Regions from separate parts of the Massilia putida genome, predicted to be linked through region 4. Evidence: predicted binding sites of a transcription regulator. Region 4 holds the regulator's gene; each other region holds the start of a gene.
The links. The regulator sigma-54, encoded in region 4, starts transcription at its own class of promoters, with help from an activator protein. The targets are predictions, from matches to a motif close to TGGCANGNAANCTGCTTT.
Positions count from the first base shown of each region.

Region 1 (4,212 bases), 3.5 Mb from region 4:
GTGTGGAACAAGCTGCAGCAGCGCCACTGGCGCCATGCGGAACCGCGGCTGCTGACGTATGGCGACGGCGCCGGTCACCCGGCGCTGCGCGAGGCGATCGCGAGCCACCTGCGCACGGCGCGCTCGGTCGACTGCACGGCGGAGCAGGTGATCATGACGTCGGGGACGCACCAGGCGATCCAGCTCGTGTCGACCTTGCTGGGGGAGGGCGGCGACCGCGCCTGGGTCGAAGACCCGTGCTATTGGGGCACGCGCAACGTGATCCGGTCGAGCGGCCTCGATCCCGTCGCGATTCCCGTCGATGGCGAGGGCATGTGCGTGACGGACGACGCGATGCGCGCGCCGCCGCGCTTCATCTTCGTCACGCCGTCGCACCAGTATCCGCTGGGCCCCGTGATGAGTCTCGCGCGCCGGCGGCTACTGCTGGAATACGCGGCGCAGAACGATGCCTGGATCGTGGAGGATGACTACGACAGCGAGTTCCGCTACGGCGGGCCGCCGCTCGCGTCGCTGCAGGGCCTGGACCAGCATGCGCGCACGATCTATCTCGGCACGTTCAGCAAGACGCTGTTCCCCGGCCTGCGCATCGGTTTCATGGTGGTGCCGCCGCCGCTCGCCGCGAGCTTCGCGCGCGCGAACGCGGAGATGTACCGCGACGGCCAGGGTTTCCTGCACGCCGTGCTGGCGGACTTCATCGGTGAAGGCCATTTTTCGTCGCACGTGCGGCGCATGCGCCAGCTGTACGGGGCGCGCCTGAAAGCGCTGCAGATGGCGATCCGCACGCATCTCGGTACGGGGGCCGAGATCCTCGGCAGCGACGCCGGCCTGCACCTCGTGCTGGCGCTGCCGGACGATGCGGACGACGTGGCGATCAGCGCGGCCGCGCGCGAGGCGGGAATCCTCACGCGGCCGCTGTCCGCCTACTACGCGGACGCGCACGCGCCGAATACGCGGCGCGGGCTGATGCTGGGGTATGCGGCGGTGCCGGAGGAGCGCATCGATCCGCTGTTCCGTGTGCTCGCGGGGATCGTCCGCGGCTGAATCGGCACGTCGTGTCAGCGGCGCTTGCGGCGCGAGACCAGCAGGCCGGCGCCGGCGATGCCCAGCAGCAGGACGCTGCCCGGTTCGGGGACGGCGTTTGCGCCGGCCGGGCCATAATGCAGCGCATCGAAGTAGATGCCGTCGTTGGTGTTCGACGGGGCGAAGGTCAGGGCGGTGAACGGCGTATCGGAGACGAGGCCGAAGTACTGCCAGCCAAGGGACGGGCCGGTGTAATTCGTGAGCGCCGGCACCGATCCGGCACCGTCCAGTGTCACGTTCAGCGTGAGCGGCCCCGTGGTGCCGGCGTCGCCGATCCAGATGCCGAAGGCGTTGACGGCATGCGCGAACGTGAAGGTCGACGTGTCGGGCGAGGCGAAGAACACCGTCTGCAGGCCATCGTGGGCAAACAGCTGCGACGTGCCGAAGAAGCCGGGGCACCAGGTCGTGCCCGCGCAGGAGAAGGACACGTCGTTGAAGTTGTACTGCGTGGCCGTGCTGGACTGGACCGTCTCGAAACTTTCGAACGCCAGCGAGCCGCCGGCGGCTGCGAGGAACGAGGCTTCGTCCGTGTAGACCGTCGTGGCCTGCGCGGCGCACGACGCTGCGGCGAGAGCGACTGCGGCTGCGAGTTTTTGCGTGAGTTTCATCGATTTCCCTTTGGATTGTTTTGGAGCCATGCCTCAGCAAAACCCGTGCCAATGGGAAAAAACGTCATGATTTCAAAGCGCTAACCGGTTACAGCGCGTGTTTACGGCGCATGCTGTAAGGAAACCCGACACTCAGCCCGCGCCCAGCTGCCGCTCCCAGTACCCCGGCGTGTTGTAGACCGCCTTGAGGTGATCGATGAAGTGCCGGATCTTCGCAGGCAGAAAGCGCTGCTGCGGGAACACGGCCTGGATCGGGTAATTCCCGACCGCGTATTCGTCCAGCACCGTCACCAGTTCCCCCCGTTTCAGCTGGGCCTGGATTTCCCACGTCGAGCGCCAGCCGATGCCGAGGCCCTGTTTCACCCAGTCGAACAGCAGCTCGCCGTCGTTGCAGGCGAGGTCGCCGTCCACGCGCACGGCGAACAGCTTGCCGTCGCGCTGGAACGTCCAGCCGCGCTGCTGCCCGCCCTGCAGATTGAACGCCAGGCAGTTATGGCGCGCGAGATCTTCCGGCGTGCGCGGCACGCCGTTGCGGTCGAAGTAGTCGGGCGTGCCGCACACAACGCGCCGGTTCGGGAACAGCGGAATCGCGACGTAGTTCGGGTCCGTCACTTCGCCGATGCGGATCGACATGTCGTATCCCTCGCGCACGAGGTCGACGACGCTGTCCGTGAAGTTGAACGACATCTTGAGTTCCGTGTGGATCGCGCGAAAAGCCGGCGCATGCGGCGCCACGTGCTTGCGGCCGAACGCCGCCGGCGCGGAGACGACCAGGTGCCCGCGCACCGTGCTGCGGCCCGCGCTGATGCTGTTTTCCGTGATGTCGAAATCGCGCAGCAGCTGGCGGCACGGTTCGATGAATTGTTCGCCCAGCGCCGTCAGCGTCAGGCCCCGCGTCGAGCGGTGCATCAGGCGCACGCCGAGGCGTTGTTCCAGGGCGTCCAGGCGTCGGCCCATGACGACGGGCGTCACGCCTTCGGCCAAGGCCGCGCCGGCGAAACTGCCTTTCTCCGTGATGAGGACAAAGCTGCGTATTTCCGTGTACCGATCCATGCTTCCTTTTCCATTCAATACTTAAAGTATCGACAGAGCCGATAATAGCAGCAATTCTTCTCGCGGTGGGTTGTCGTTATGCTGGGTCATCAGTCCAAAACCAACCATACCAACGGAGGAGAACATGGCCCGAATGAGAGCGATCGACGCTGCGGCGGAAGTGCTGCGCAAGGAAGGTGTGACCACGGTGTTCGGCGTGCCCGGCGCCGCGATCAACCCGTTTTACTCGGCGATGAAGAAGAACGGCGGCTTCGAGCACGTGCTCGCCCGCCACGTGGAAGGCGCCTCGCACATGGCCGAGGGCTATACCCGCGCCAAGGCCGGCAACATCGGCGTCTGCATCGGCACGTCGGGCCCGGCCGGCACCGACATGATCACGGGCCTGTATTCCGCCTGGGCCGATTCGATACCTATCCTATGCATTACGGGTCAGGCACCGCGTGCCCGCCTGTACAAGGAAGACTTCCAGGCCGTCGACATCGAGACCATCGCCAAGCCGGTCACCAAGTGGGCGGTCACCGTGCGCGAGCCGGACCAGCTGCCGCGCGTCGTCCAGCAGGCGTTCCACCTGATGCGGTCAAGCCGTCCGGGTCCGGTGCTGATCGACCTGCCGTTCGACGTGCAGGTGGCCGAGATCGAATTCGACATCGACACCTACGAACCGCTGCCGGTCTACAAACCCGCGGCGACCCGCGCCCAGGCCGAAAAGGCCCTGGCCATGCTGAACGCGGCCGAGCGCCCGCTGATCGTCTGCGGCGGCGGCGTGATCAACGCGGATGCCGCGGCCCGCCTGCAGGAATTCGCCGAGATCGTCGGCGTGCCCGTGATCCCGACCTTGATGGGCTGGGGCGCGATCCCCGACGACCACCCGCTGATGGCCGGCATGGTCGGCCTGCAGACGTCGCACCGCTACGGCAACGCGACGATGCTGGAATCGGACTTCGTCATCGGCATCGGCAACCGCTGGGCCAACCGCCACACCGGCTCCGTGGACGTGTACAAGAAAGGCCGCAAGTTCGTCCACATCGACATCGAACCGACCCAGATCGGCCGCGTGTTCGGTCCGGACTACGGCATCGTCTCCGACGCCGGCGCCGCGCTGGACCTCTTGATCGACGTCGCCCGCGGCATGAAATCGATCGGCGGCCTGCCGGACCGCAGCGCCTGGGCCGCGCAATGCCAAGAACGCAAGCGCACCATGCTGCGCAAGACGCACTTCGAGAACTCGCCGATCAAGCCGCAGCGCGTGTACGAAGAGATGAACCGCGCCTTCGGCAAGGACACGACCTACGTCAGCACGATCGGCCTGTCGCAGATCGCCGCCGCGCAGTTCCTGCACGTGTACAAGCCGCGCAACTGGATCAACTGCGGCCAGGCCGGCCCGCTGGGCTGGACCGTGCCGGCGGCACTGGGTGTCGTCGCATCCGGCGCCAAGACGGACGTCGTCGCGATCTCGGGCGACTACGACTTC
Region 1 covers NZ_CP019038.1:1,044,996-1,049,207, reverse strand. Annotated here, with positions in the region: gene pdxR (MocR-like pyridoxine biosynthesis transcription factor PdxR) at 1-1,041, shown strand, start outside; gene BVG12_RS06940 (PEP-CTERM sorting domain-containing protein) at 1,056-1,688, opposite strand; gene BVG12_RS06935 (LysR family transcriptional regulator) at 1,821-2,741, opposite strand; gene gcl (glyoxylate carboligase) at 2,866-4,212, shown strand, end outside.
Region 1: a site for sigma-54 is predicted at 1,722-1,739, ahead of BVG12_RS06940 (PEP-CTERM sorting domain-containing protein). Genes of this name have one in related genera too.

Region 2 (4,212 bases), 730 kb from region 4:
GCGTTGTCGCCGGCGATCTTGCCGTGGTCGGCCGCTTCCGGCAGTACGGGGCGCTCGTGATTGGCGTCGCCGGCGATGAAGATGTGGCTGTTCCCGCACTGCATGGTGCGCGGATCGAACAAGGGCACGCCGTTGCCGTCCAGCGCGATGTCCGCGTTTTCCAGGCCGAGGTCGTGCACGTTCGGCGTGCGGCCGGCGGCCTGCAGCACGTATTGAAAACGCTCCGTGATCGCTTCGTCGTGGCGGCCCGTCGTCAGCACGACGTCGTCGCCGTCCTGCTCGGCGCGCAGGATGCGCGACTGGAAGTGGATGTCCATTTCCTCGCTCAGCACGCGAGAAGCCGTCTTGAGCACGACCGGGTCGGTCAATTGCGCCACGCTGCCGCCGCGCGCGACCATGCGCGTGCGCACGCCCAGACGGGACAGCGCCTGGCCGATTTCCAGGCCGATGACGCCCGTGCCGATCACGGCCACGGATCGCGGCAGGTCGTTCCAATAAAACACGTCGTCGCTCGTGATCACGCCCGGCCCCACGTTCTGCAGGGTCGGCAGCAGGGTCGGGCTGGAACCGGTCGCGATGACGACGCGGCGCGCATCGATTTCGGTGTGGTCGTCGACCATCAACGTGTGCGGATCGATGAAGCGGGCGTGGCCGCGCACCTTGTCCTCAACCGGCATGGCATCGACGCCTTCGAGCACGAAGCCGACGAAGCGATCGCGTTCGCGCCGCACGCGCGCCATCACGGCGACACCGTCGATACGCGTCGTGCCCGGATGGACGCCGAACTCGGGCGCGAGGTGGAGCATGTGGGCGGCCTCGGCGGCGGCGATCAACAGCTTGCTGGGCATGCAGCCCACGCGCGCGCACGTGGTGCCGTACACGCCGCGCTCGATCATCACGGTCCGCGCACCCTGCGCCCTGGCGGCGCGATAGGCGACCAGGCCGGCCGTACCGGCACCGATCACGGCGACATCGACCCTCAGTTTCTGCATGTAATCCTCCTTCGTTCAGCCATGACGATACGCTGTTTTCGCGTTTTCGACATGGCGTGCAACGGTTGAGCAGGACATGCAGTCCCGGGCTTACTTCGAGGCGGACTTGCGGCGGCGGCTCACACCCATGCCGGCCAGCGCCACGGCCACGAGTGCCAGCGTGGCAGGCTCGGGCACTTCAGCCTTGGCGGCCTGGATGACTTCGCCATTGATCTGGAATGCCAGGTCGCGGCTGCTGGTGGTCGCATAAAACAATGCGCCGTTGGAGAAACCCTGCTGCGTCATGTAGCCGTTCACGCAGTCCGAGCAGGCCACGGTGGCGTAGTTCGTCTTGGTCGAATTTTCCATGCCGAGCCAATACGTGCCCGCGGCCAGGTTGATGTCGAGGCCGGTCAGCGAGATATCGTAGGCGCCGCCCACATGGTTGTTTTGCACCGGCGCGTTCGACTGGGTGGCGATCGTGGAAAGCAGCTGGCCGCCGTTGAATGCCGGATCGTTGTCATAGATCCATGCGCGGGCGCCGCGGTAATCGCCCAGGCCGCCGTACAGGATCGCCGTCCAGGTGATCGAATCGATGCGCGAATTCGCAGCCAGGTCGAAGCTGTCATAGACGACCCACGACCCGCTGCAGGCACCGCTGTCTTCCGCGCAGCGGCCAGAATCGCCCGTGGCGCTTCCATTTGTGTACAACACGTCCGCGTGGACATTCATCGACAACGCTGCGAGGACACTTGCGCACACCAGTTTGAGGGATTTCATATTGGCTCCTTGGATATAATGATTTATATCAAGCAACAATCATTCCAGCCAAGAAATTAAAGAAAAAAGTCCCAATAAATGAAGCACTTAAGTAAATTCTCACGATGAGGCGATGCGCGTTGCACAGCCGAGTGTAAGATTTTCCGACACGGCGCCGGCGTCAGATATCGAGCGGATCGACCTCGAGCGACCACCGCACCCGCGACTTCATCGCCCTCAATGCGTCGACCCACTCATTGAGAAACGCCTGCAGGGCCGGCCGCGAATTCGATTCGACGAGCAGCTGGGCGCGGTCGACGTTGTGCACGCGGGTCATCGTCATCGGGATCGGTTCGTTGATGACGACCGTGTCCGACGGCACCGCATCACGCGCGGCCTCGAGGAATTCGATGGCCGTCGCCAGTTCGGGCGCCTCGGCGCGCAGCAGCGCCTGGTACATGTACGGCGGCAGCGCGGCCTGGTGGCGCTCTTCCAGCAGGCTGCCGGCGAAGCGGTCGTAGTCGTGCCGCATCACGGCGCCGTACAGCGGATGCTGGCAATAGCGCGACTGGATCAGCACCTCCGATTCCAATCCGGCGCGGCCGGCGCGCCCGGCCACCTGCATCAGCTGCGCGAACAATCTCTCGCTGGCGCGGTAATCCTGCGAGAACAGCGCCGTGTCCGGATTCAGCACGCCGACGAGCGTCAGCTTTTTGAAGTCGTGGCCTTTCGCGACCATCTGCGTGCCGATCAGGATGTCGACGTCGCCGCGGTGCACGGTGTCGAACGCTTCCTGCGCACTGCCCTTGCGGCGCGTGGAATCGGCGTCGATGCGCAGGATGCGCGCCTGCGGGAACAACGATTGCAGGCCTTCCTCGACGCGCTGGGTGCCGCGGCCCAGCGGCTGCAAGTCGACGTTGCCGCACGTCGGGCACGCGTGCGGGATGCGCAGTTCGAGCGAGCAGTGATGGCAGCGCAGCCGCCGCTCGGGCCGGTGCAGGACCATGAATGCCGTACAGCGCGTGCAGTTGCTGATCCAGCCGCACGCTTCGCAGCACAGCACGGGCGCGTAGCCGCGCCGGTTCAGGAACAGCAGCGATTGCTCGCCCCGCTCGATGCGCAGCCGCAGCGCCTGCATCAGGGTCGACGTCAGCCCCTCTTTCGGCTTGTCGCGCTCCATGTCGATCAGTTTTACGCGCGGCAGCACGGCGTCGCGCACGGCGCGCTCGCGCAGGGCGAAGCAGCGGTAGCGGCCCGTCTGCGCGTGGTGCCAGCTTTCCAGCGACGGCGTCGCGGACCCGAGCACGATGGGAATGCCGAGCTGGCGCGCGCGCCACACGGCCAGGTCGCGCGCCGAATAGCGCAGGCCTTCCTGCTGCTTGTACGACGGGTCGTGCTCCTCGTCGATGACGATCATTTTCAGGTTCGGCAGCGACGCGAGAATCGCCAGCCGCGTGCCCAGCACGATGCGCGCGCGGCCCGTGTGCGCAGCCAGCCAGTGCAGCATGCGCTCGCCTTCCGACAGGCTGCTGTGCAGCGTCGCCAGCATCACGCCGGGAAAACGCGCGCGGATGTTCGCTTCCAGCTGCGGCGTCAGGTTGATCTCGGGGACGAGGATCAGGATCTGCGCATCGGCGTCGCGCTGCAGCACCTGCGCGCAGGCTTGCAGATAGACCTCGGTCTTGCCGCTGCCCGTGACGCCGTACAGCAGCATCGGGCTGAATCCTCTCGCGCCGCCGATGGCGTCCGCCGCCTGCTGCTGGGCCGCGTTCAAGATCGGCATATCGGCTGGCAGGGGATCGTGGACGTCTTCCAGCTTGGCCAGTTTTTTCAGCGCGCGGTCCAGCGCCACCGTCGTCGACAGCCGCACATTCTTCGGCAGCCCCGGCATCGCCACCTCGCCCAGCGGCCGGTGGTAGTAGGCGGCGGCGAAGCGCGCCAGCGCGATCCACCGCTCCGGCAACGGCGACAGTTGGCTGCGCACGGCCAGCGCATCCTTCAGCTTGTCGGCCGGGACGTCCGTCTCGTGCTTGACGGCGACGATCAACCCGATCGCCTCGCGCCGCCCGAAGTTCACGAGCGCCAGCTGCCCGACCGCCGGCTCGCTACCGGGTTCGCATGCCCAGCGGTAGTCGAACAGGCTGTCGAGCGGCGTGTCGAGCGCGATTTGCAGGATGCAGTGGTGGGACAATCCGGTACCTTGTCGAGAAGCTGTGGAAAACTGTGGAAAACTTTGTGGAAAATGGAAAAGTTGACCGTGGAGAAGGTTTACGCTAGATCAAAACGTTAGGAAATTCTCTATGCACAGCGAGAAAATTTACCTATAAATTCAAGCGTTTACGTTTTTCAACTTTGAGCACGCGAAATATCCTATCGCCTCAGCGCTTCTGTGCATAACTGTGCCTTTCCGGTGAAGAACTTAAGCGCAGTGCAGCAAAATCTTGATGCAATACTTGAAGAAAACCTGTAAACCACGGTAAAC
Region 2 covers NZ_CP019038.1:3,793,193-3,797,404, forward strand. Annotated here, with positions in the region: gene BVG12_RS18995 (dihydrolipoyl dehydrogenase) at 1-992, opposite strand, end outside; gene BVG12_RS19000 (PEP-CTERM sorting domain-containing protein) at 1,083-1,751, opposite strand; gene BVG12_RS19005 (primosomal protein N') at 1,912-3,921, opposite strand.
Region 2: a site for sigma-54 is predicted at 1,781-1,798, ahead of BVG12_RS19000 (PEP-CTERM sorting domain-containing protein). Genes of this name have one in related genera too.

Region 3 (4,212 bases), 490 kb from region 4:
TGCACGCGCTGCGCCTGGACGAGGCGGTGGACATCGGCCCGTTCCAGGTCGTGCCGCGCGAACCGATGGATGCCGACGTGGACTCGATGTTCCAGATCCGCGCCGCCGGGCTGAACGTCCTGAACGTGGTCGATTCCTGGATCGACGATGCGGCGCTCGCCCGCCTGGTCGCGGAAAAGCCGTGGGACCTCGTGCTGTGGCCGTTCCAGACGATGCGCGAGATCGAGGTGCTGGCCCCATCGCGCGCCGCGCCCGCGCCGCCCGCGCTGCCGGAGGATGCGCTGGTCCAGCTGCAGGCCCTGGCGCCGCGTTATGTCGTGCCGAGTTCCTGCCAGTTCGCGCTCGAGCCGTGGTCGTGGTACAACCGCGCGTTCTTCCCCATCTCGTATGCGCAGTTCGCGCAGGAGGTCGAGGCCGCGCTGCCGCAGGCGCGGGTGGTGCGCATGAATCCCTCGGCGTCGATGCGCCTGGACGCCGGCGGGCTGCATCCGGCGCCGCCGCTGGACTGGGTCATCCCCGCCGGCGATCAGGACGTCGACTACGTCTACGAAGGCAATGCCGACGCGCCGTCCACGAGCGCGATCGCCCGCCATTTCCCCGCGCTGACGGCAGCACAGTGGACGCGCGTACTGGACTACTGCCGCACCGGCCTGCCGGAGACATACGCCGGCCTTGACGACGCCGGCGAGTATTTCGACACGCCCCGCGTCTGGCAATTGTCGGTCTACGATCACGCGGGCGACGTCACGCGCTTCCGCTACCGCCTGGAGCCGGGCGGCGCGACGCACGGCGGGGACGATGGCGGTCCGCTGGGCTGGACCACCGACATCCCCGCCGCGAAGCTGTACGCGGCGCTGGCGCTGGGCGAGTCGCTGACGTCGATGTACATGAGGATCAACGACGCCGTGTTCGACGCCGGCACGGAGCGCGACCTGGCGGACGCAGACGTCGTCGACGATCCGCTGATCCGCTGCCTGTTCAGCGACAGCTTCGGCGCCTACCAGCGGGCGCAGTTGCGGCGCCTGCTCGCCCTTACAGACTGAAACGTCTCTTACGGCGGCATCGACAGCTTGTCCTGGCTCTGGCCGACACACTGTGCTCATGCGTACAGATCGCCGCCATCCGCGCGTTGACCGCCGCGTCGGCGTCCGCATTCGCCCAAAGCGCAGAATATCGCCGTGGTTACGACGACGGCTACGCCGCCGGCCAGCGCGATGCGCGCGGCGAGGGTGGCCCGCATCGCGGCTGGAGCCGTGTATTCATCGAAGACGCGGAATACGGCGCGTACGGTGCGACGTGCGATGCACGGCGCGCGGTGCGCAATGAAATCGAGCGCAACAACGGGAATGTCCATGCCGGCAACCAGCTGTGCGGCGATCCGGCATGGGGCGAGGTCAAGCGGTTGCGGATTGTATCGCTGCGGCGACAGCGAGGCCGTGCGGGTGATTGCGCGCGAGAATGAGACGTTGCGGTTGAGCTGCCGCCAATGAGAAACCGATCCGAAGTGGCTTTGATATGTCGCGCTTTCACGCGCCACGTAACACCTCCGATAGGGACATCATACCTGTCGAAGGTGTCGGTCGTGGCGGGGAAAGGCCGCGGCTAGCGTAGAGAGCGGCGCTACGCTAGCCGTACAACAATACGAGAACTTATTTCTTGTGACGCCGAGCCGAAGCAAGGCCCGCGAAACCCAGGCCTATCAGGGCAAGAGATGCAGGCTCTGGAACATTATTGCCGGGGCCGCCGGGAGTAGCTTGTGCGTGGCCATAACGTAAATCGTCGAACGCGACGATGTCGTTTGTGGCATTGAAGATGACACTGGAAATAAGGCTGCCGGAGTCAATAAAGCCGATGAACGCACTGCCTCCATTGGTCGCAGAAGGCACATTAATGGTCTGAGTAGTCGATGAACCATCGGTGTAGACGATCGTCTGCTGCGGTACGAGATCCGTCTGCAAGCCGGTAACGTAAAAGCCGAAAGCGTCGACCGGATTAGAAAAGGTGAATGTCACCGAACCGCCAAACAGGCTCCGGAAGAACGATCCACCTGCAGTCGTGTTGAACCCGCACAAGGCGCCACATCCAGAGTTGTCGGTTGTAGTTCCCCCGGTGATGGAAATAGTGGCCGGCACGGGACTTTCAAAATCCACTGTGTTGAGACTGCCGGCCGCGGCAAGAAACGCTGCCTCGGCAGCCGTTGAATTTACCATTTGCGCGAGCGACGATACATTGTTGTCACCACCGATATATGTAACCGGGGTAGCTTGCGCGGCAAGACAAGCACCCGATAAGATCCCTACTGCAGCAAATTTTGATGCGATGGACATAATGGCTCCTTGAGTTGTAGTAAATTGTTGCAGAGCGTTCCAAAGCATTTTTTGTGCCATGAGGATTTTTATCTAGCGCATCAATAACTTGCAATCGTTCCAGCCTTTTGTATTCGATATCCTGTAAAAATTCCCGACAACGGCAACTATTTTAAATCGATTAAATCCGGATCATCCAAAATAAATAAACTCACAAATTAGATCATTCGACATGGATAAGATCTTTCTGAAATGAATTAATATTGTAAAGCGTATTCTCTGCGCAACATAAATAGAATCAAAGAAATGTCCTGGATAGTGCACAAAGCTCGGAAAGTTACTGCGCTGCCTGGGGCGTCGTGCGCCGGATTCGTTGTTCAGTTGAATGCCACTAATTGCGGTCTCGAATGCGTTGACGGATCGAAAGAATTCCGATTGGAACCATTTTAAAACGACAGTGTGGCGGCCGGCGGATGCAGAACATATCTGGTCGTTATATTTGGCGCAAGTGAAGGTTGCTCTTGTCCAATCTCGGCCATATCGACACGGACTACTGTCGGTCTACTGATTGGATCTTTCGGAAATACCCGACCCCGTCAGCACTCTCAGGACGTTCAGCCGGTTCAAACTCCTGGAACCTGGTAACCAGGGCTTGTGAGTTACCTGGGCCTGCCTTATAGCTCTTATAGCTAGGTGTCAGCATTGGGTCCGCTCCTGGCCCAGGCCGTGTAAAAACGCAGGCCCAGGTAAACGGAACCGGCCCAGTAAACGTTGAGTCAGTATCTCATCAATACGGATGCGACATGAAGCGCTTTATCGAAGGCGAGAATCGAGGACAGGGCACGCTGCTGCCCGAGCTCTTGGACGACTACGTTGCCGAGGACAACCCGGTACGCGTGGTCGATGTCTTCGTTGAAGAGCTGGACCTTGGCGGGCTTGGATTCAAAGGTGTGCAGCCTGCGAAAACGGGGCGGCCCGCTTACCACCCGGCCGTGCTTCTGAAGCTTTACATTTACGGCTATCTCAATCGTATCCAGTCGAGCCGGCGACTCGAACGTGAAGCCCAGCGTAACGTCGAATTGATGTGGCTGACACAGCGCCTGAGGCCCGACTTCAAGACGATAGCGAACTTCCGCAAGGACAACGGCAAGGCCATTCGCAATGTCTGCCGCCAGTTCGTTGTGTTGTGCCAGCAGCTGGATTTGTTTTCGGACGCGGTGGTCGCGATCGACGGCAGCAAGTTCAAGGCCGTCAACAGCAGCGACCGCAACTTCACTGGCGCAAAGCTCAAGCGCAGGATGGAGGAGATCGAGGCCAACATCACTCGCTATCTGGCAGAGCTCGACACGGCCGACCGGCAGGAACCTGCTGCCATACAAGCGAAAACTGTCCGTCTCAACGACAAGATCGCGTCGCTGAAGGAGCAGATGACCAAGCTCCGCGAAATCGAAGCGAAGCTGGAAGAGACAGGGGAAACGCAGATTTCGCTGACCGATCCGGACGCTCGCTCGATGATGACACGGGGCAGCGGCATCGTCGGCTACAACGTCCAAACCGCAGTCGACACCCGGCATCATTTGATCGTCGAACACGACGTGACAAACAACGGTAGCGATCGCGATCAACTGTCCGGGATGGCCAAGAAGGCGCGCACAGTCATCGGCACACCGATACTGACCGCGATTGCCGACCGTGGTTACTTCAAGGGTGAGGAAATCCTTGCGTGTCACGAGGCCGGAATCTTCGCCCTGGTGCCACCGACGAAGACCTCGGGCGCCAAGGCCGACGGGCGATTCGACAAGGCTGACTTCATTTATGATCCGCACAAGAACGAGTACCGTTGTCCGGCAGGTGAGGCACTGATCTGGCGTTTTGCGACTGTCGAGAAAGGCATGACAAACCACCG
Region 3 covers NZ_CP019038.1:5,010,574-5,014,785, forward strand. Annotated here, with positions in the region: gene BVG12_RS24475 (MBL fold metallo-hydrolase) at 1-1,043, shown strand, start outside; gene BVG12_RS34235 (hypothetical protein) at 1,100-1,537, opposite strand; gene BVG12_RS24485 (PEP-CTERM sorting domain-containing protein) at 1,650-2,327, opposite strand; partial or broken gene BVG12_RS24490 (IS1182 family transposase) at 3,110-4,212, shown strand, end outside.
Region 3: a site for sigma-54 is predicted at 2,369-2,386, ahead of BVG12_RS24485 (PEP-CTERM sorting domain-containing protein). Genes of this name have one in related genera too.

Region 4 (4,212 bases):
GGAACGTCATGCGCAGCAGCGGCGACATCTCGTCGGCAATGCCGTCGACCGACGTCGCCCATCGCCACACCGTGTCCGGTGCGGCGGCCAGCTCGGACTCGAAGCGCAGTTCGATCACGAATCGCGCAGATCGCGCAGCGGATGCGCGTGCGCCGGCCACACGGGCGCGAAAAACCACGCCACCATCTCCGGCGTGACGTCGGCGAGCAGAGGCGGTTTCCACTGCGGCGTATTGTCCTTGTCGATCACGAGCGCGCGCACGCCTTCCAGCACCTCGCCGTGTTCGAACGTGCGGCGCACGAGCGAGCGTTCCATGCGCAGGCAGTCGGCCACGCCGAGGCTTGCGCCGCGCACGAGCATCTCGCGCGTCACGGACATCATCAGCGGCGAGCGCTGGCGCATCGTGGCCAGCGTCTTGTGCGCGAACGGGCTCGCATCGGTTTCCAGCGATGCCATCACGGCCGCGACGGAGTCCGCGCCGAAGTGGCGGTCGATCGCCTCGCGCTGCGCTGCCAGCTCGCCGGCGTCGGGCGCGAACGGCGCGGCAAACGCGCGGATCGCGCCCGGCAGTTCCGCGCCTGGCGTCGACTCGATCAGCGCGCGCAGCGCGTCCAGTTGGGCGGCCGGTACGAACACGTCGGCCAGGCCGACGTAGATGGCGTCCGCGGCGCCGATGGTCACGCCCGTCACGCCAAGGTAGTGGCCTAGGCGGCCCGGCGCATGCGACAGGAAGTGGCTGCCGCCCACGTCCGGAAACAGGCCGATGTTCACCTCGGGCATGGCGATCTTCGAGCGCTCCGTCACGATGCGCAGGCCGCAATCCGGCCCGCCCTGGGCGATGCCCATGCCGCCGCCCATCACCACGCCATCCATCAGCGCGATATACGGCTTCGGGTAAAAGTGGATCAGGTGGTTGAGCGCGTATTCCTCGGTGAAGAAATCTTCCAGCAGCGGACTGCCCGTCTGCGGCGTGGCTTTGCCGGCCTCATGGAAGAAGCGGATGTCGCCGCCGGCGCACAAGGCTTTCTCGCTCGTGCTGGCGATGACGACGGCGTCGATGCCGGCATGTTCGCGCCAGGCGAGCAGCGTCGCAGTGAGTGCGCGGACCATGTCCAGCGACAGCGAGTTCAGCGCTTTCGGTCGGTCCAGGGTGATGATGCCCGTGCGGTTGGCGATCCGCGTCAGTACGTGTTCGGTCATGTCTCTTCGGCGCGTCGAAAAACCTGCTGCGCGTTGCACTGTCGTTCCGCGATGCTCGCTGTACTCGTCGTACAGCTGCGCTTCTCAAACAACATTGCTGCCGCTCGCGACGGTTTTGCGAGGCTCCTCCTTGTTATTGAAATAATCAGAGATACATTGTAGCGCCCATAAAAACGAAAAGGGCGCCAATGCGCCCTTCGTTCCTCGGTGCTGCGGCTGGCGTGGTATCACGCCGCGACGGCAGCTTCCTCTCCTCCTTCGGACATGCGCTTGATGCACGCGTTGTCATGATCCTTGAGCATTTGCTTGTACTTGACGACCTGACGGTCGAGGCGGTCCATCAGCATGTCGATCGCGGCATATAAATCGTGCGCGGCACTGGCGACATGGACGATCTTGCCCGCGACACGCAGGTTGATCTCCGCTTTCTGGCGTTTTTCTTTCTCGGTGAGATTGTCGATGCAGAGGATGACGTGGGAATCGATCACTTGATCGAAATGGCGGGTGATGCGTTCGAGCTTGTTCTGTACGTATTCTCGGATGGCTGGAGTTACATCGAGATGATGTCCGCTGATTGTGAGATTCATACACACTCCTTTGAAGATGCGTTGCCGTGCGCGCATCAAGCGCAAATGGCAACGTTGTTGCAAGAGTTTGCTACAAGGATTTGCGGAGGCTGACGGGTGGAATCTTCAGCGCCTCACGGTACTTCGCGACCGTGCGCCGCGCGATCACCATTCCCTGTTCCCCTAGCATCTCCGCGATCTTGCTGTCGGATAAGGGATTCTTGGGGTCTTCTGCTCCTGTCAGTTGTACGATGAGGGCCCGTATTGCCGTCGACGATGCTTCGCCTCCCGCTTCGGTGGCAACGTGACTCCCGAAGAAATACTTCAACTCGAACATGCCGTGCGGGGTCAGCATATATTTCTGAGTTGTGACTCGAGAAATTGTGCTCTCGTGTAGACCTAGTGTATCAGCTATCTCACGTAAAACAAGGGGCCGCATCGCGACTGCGCCATGCGAGAAAAAGTTGCGCTGGCGATCCACAATAGCCTGGGCCACGCGCAGGATCGTGTCGAAGCGCTGCCGCATATTCTTGATGAGCCACTTGGCTTCCTGCAACTGTGCACCCAGCTGTGTTTCTGATTTCCCCTGCTTCATCAGCGAGGCGTACAGGCTGTTCACGCGCAGGCGCGGCATCACTTCCGGATTCAGCTGCACGCTCCAGCCGTCCTTGGCGCGGCGCACGATCACGTCGGGCACGACGAAGTCCGACACATCCGAGGCGAACGCCGCGCCCGGATGGGGGTTGCACTGGCGGATGACGGCCTGGGCTTCGCGCAGGTCTTCGTCGTCGCAATCGAGCGCCTTTTTGAGCTTGTTGAATTCACGCTGCGCGAACCACGTCAGGTATTTTTCGACGATGACGAGCGCCATGCGCCGCGTGACGAGCGGCACGCCGGGCATGCGGCGGATCTGCAGGGCCAGGCATTCGGCCGCGCTGCGCGCACCCACGCCGGGCGGGTCCATGCTTTGCACGAGGGCGAGCGCCATGCGCAATTCCTCGAACTCGATCTCCAGTTCGGCCGGCAGGCGCGCGTGGATGTCTTCCAGCGGCTCTTCCAGATAACCGTTGTCGTCCAGCGCATCGACGACGAGTTCCACGAGCGCGCAGTCGCGCGGCGCGCAGCACGTCAGGCGCACCTGCTCCATCAGGTGCTCGCGCAGCGTGACGGGACTCGCTTCCAGTTGCGGGCGGCCGTCTTCATCGTCGCCGCCGCTGCCGCTGCGGCCGTACTCGCCCCAGTCCTCGCCGGCTTCGCTGCCGCCGCCTTCGCCGCTGTCGCCACCCGCTTCGCCGTTCTCGCCATTGCCATGCTCGGCGGGCGCGCCGCCCTCCTCGCCCGAGCCCTGCGCGGCCGGCGCCTCACCGGCCTGCGTCGATGCCGGCGCGCTGTTGATGGCGCCGTCGGCCAGCAGGCGCACCGACCGGTCGAGCGGATCGTCGAGCCGTTCGAGCAAGGGGTTCTCGCTCAAGACCTGCTCGATTTCCTGGTGCAGCTCCAGAGTCGACAGCTGCAACAGCCGGATCGATTGCTGGAGTTGGGGCGTCAGTGCAAGGTGCTGTGAAGTCTTGAGTTGCAGCGTCTGTTTCATGACTACATTCGGAAGTGTTCGCCCAGGTAAACGCGGCGCACCGATTCATTGGCGATGATGTCGTCGGGTCGGCCGGATGCCAGCACCGCCCCCTGGTTGATGATGTAGGCGCGGTCGCAGATGCCGAGCGTCTCGCGCACATTATGGTCCGTGATCAGCACGCCGATGCCGCGCTCCTTCAGGAAGCGCACGATACGTTGGATCTCGATGACGGCAATTGGATCCACGCCGGCGAACGGTTCGTCCAGCAGCACGAAGCGCGGATTGGTCGCGAGGGCGCGCGCGATCTCCACGCGGCGGCGCTCGCCGCCCGACAGCGACAGGGCCGGGCTCTCGCGCAACTTTTCGATCTGCAGCTCGGTCAGCAGCTCGTCGAGGCGTTCGGCGATGCGCGTCTTGGTCAGCGGCTTGCCGTTCTCGCGCTGCAATTCCAGCACGGCGCGGATGTTCTCTTCGACCGTCAGCTTGCGGAACACCGACGCTTCCTGCGGCAGGTACGACAGGCCCAGCAGCGCGCGCCGGTGGATCGGCAGGCGCATGATGTCGGTGCCGTTGATGTCGATGCTGCCGGCGTCCGACGGCACCAGGCCCACGATCATGTAGAACGACGTCGTCTTGCCCGCGCCGTTCGGCCCCAGCAGGCCGACGACTTCGCCGCACGCGACCTGCAGCGACACGTCGCGCACCACGAGGCGCTTGCCGTAGCTCTTCTGCAGGCCCTTGACGACCAGCGTGCTGCCGCCGCATTCGACCGGCGGAACCTCGGTGCGTACGTCCATCGTGCGGGCCTCCGTCATTGCTTGCCCGCCGGTGCCGGGGCGGCCGCCGGGGTCGCCTGCGCCGGCGCACGGTGCG
Region 4 covers NZ_CP019038.1:4,520,150-4,524,361, reverse strand. Annotated here, with positions in the region: gene BVG12_RS22305 (Rv1443c family protein) at 1-118, opposite strand, end outside; gene BVG12_RS22300 (enoyl-CoA hydratase/isomerase family protein) at 115-1,200, opposite strand; gene hpf (ribosome hibernation-promoting factor, HPF/YfiA family) at 1,428-1,787, opposite strand; gene BVG12_RS22290 (RNA polymerase factor sigma-54) at 1,858-3,357, opposite strand; gene lptB (LPS export ABC transporter ATP-binding protein) at 3,360-4,154, opposite strand; gene lptA (lipopolysaccharide transport periplasmic protein LptA) at 4,151-4,212, opposite strand, start outside.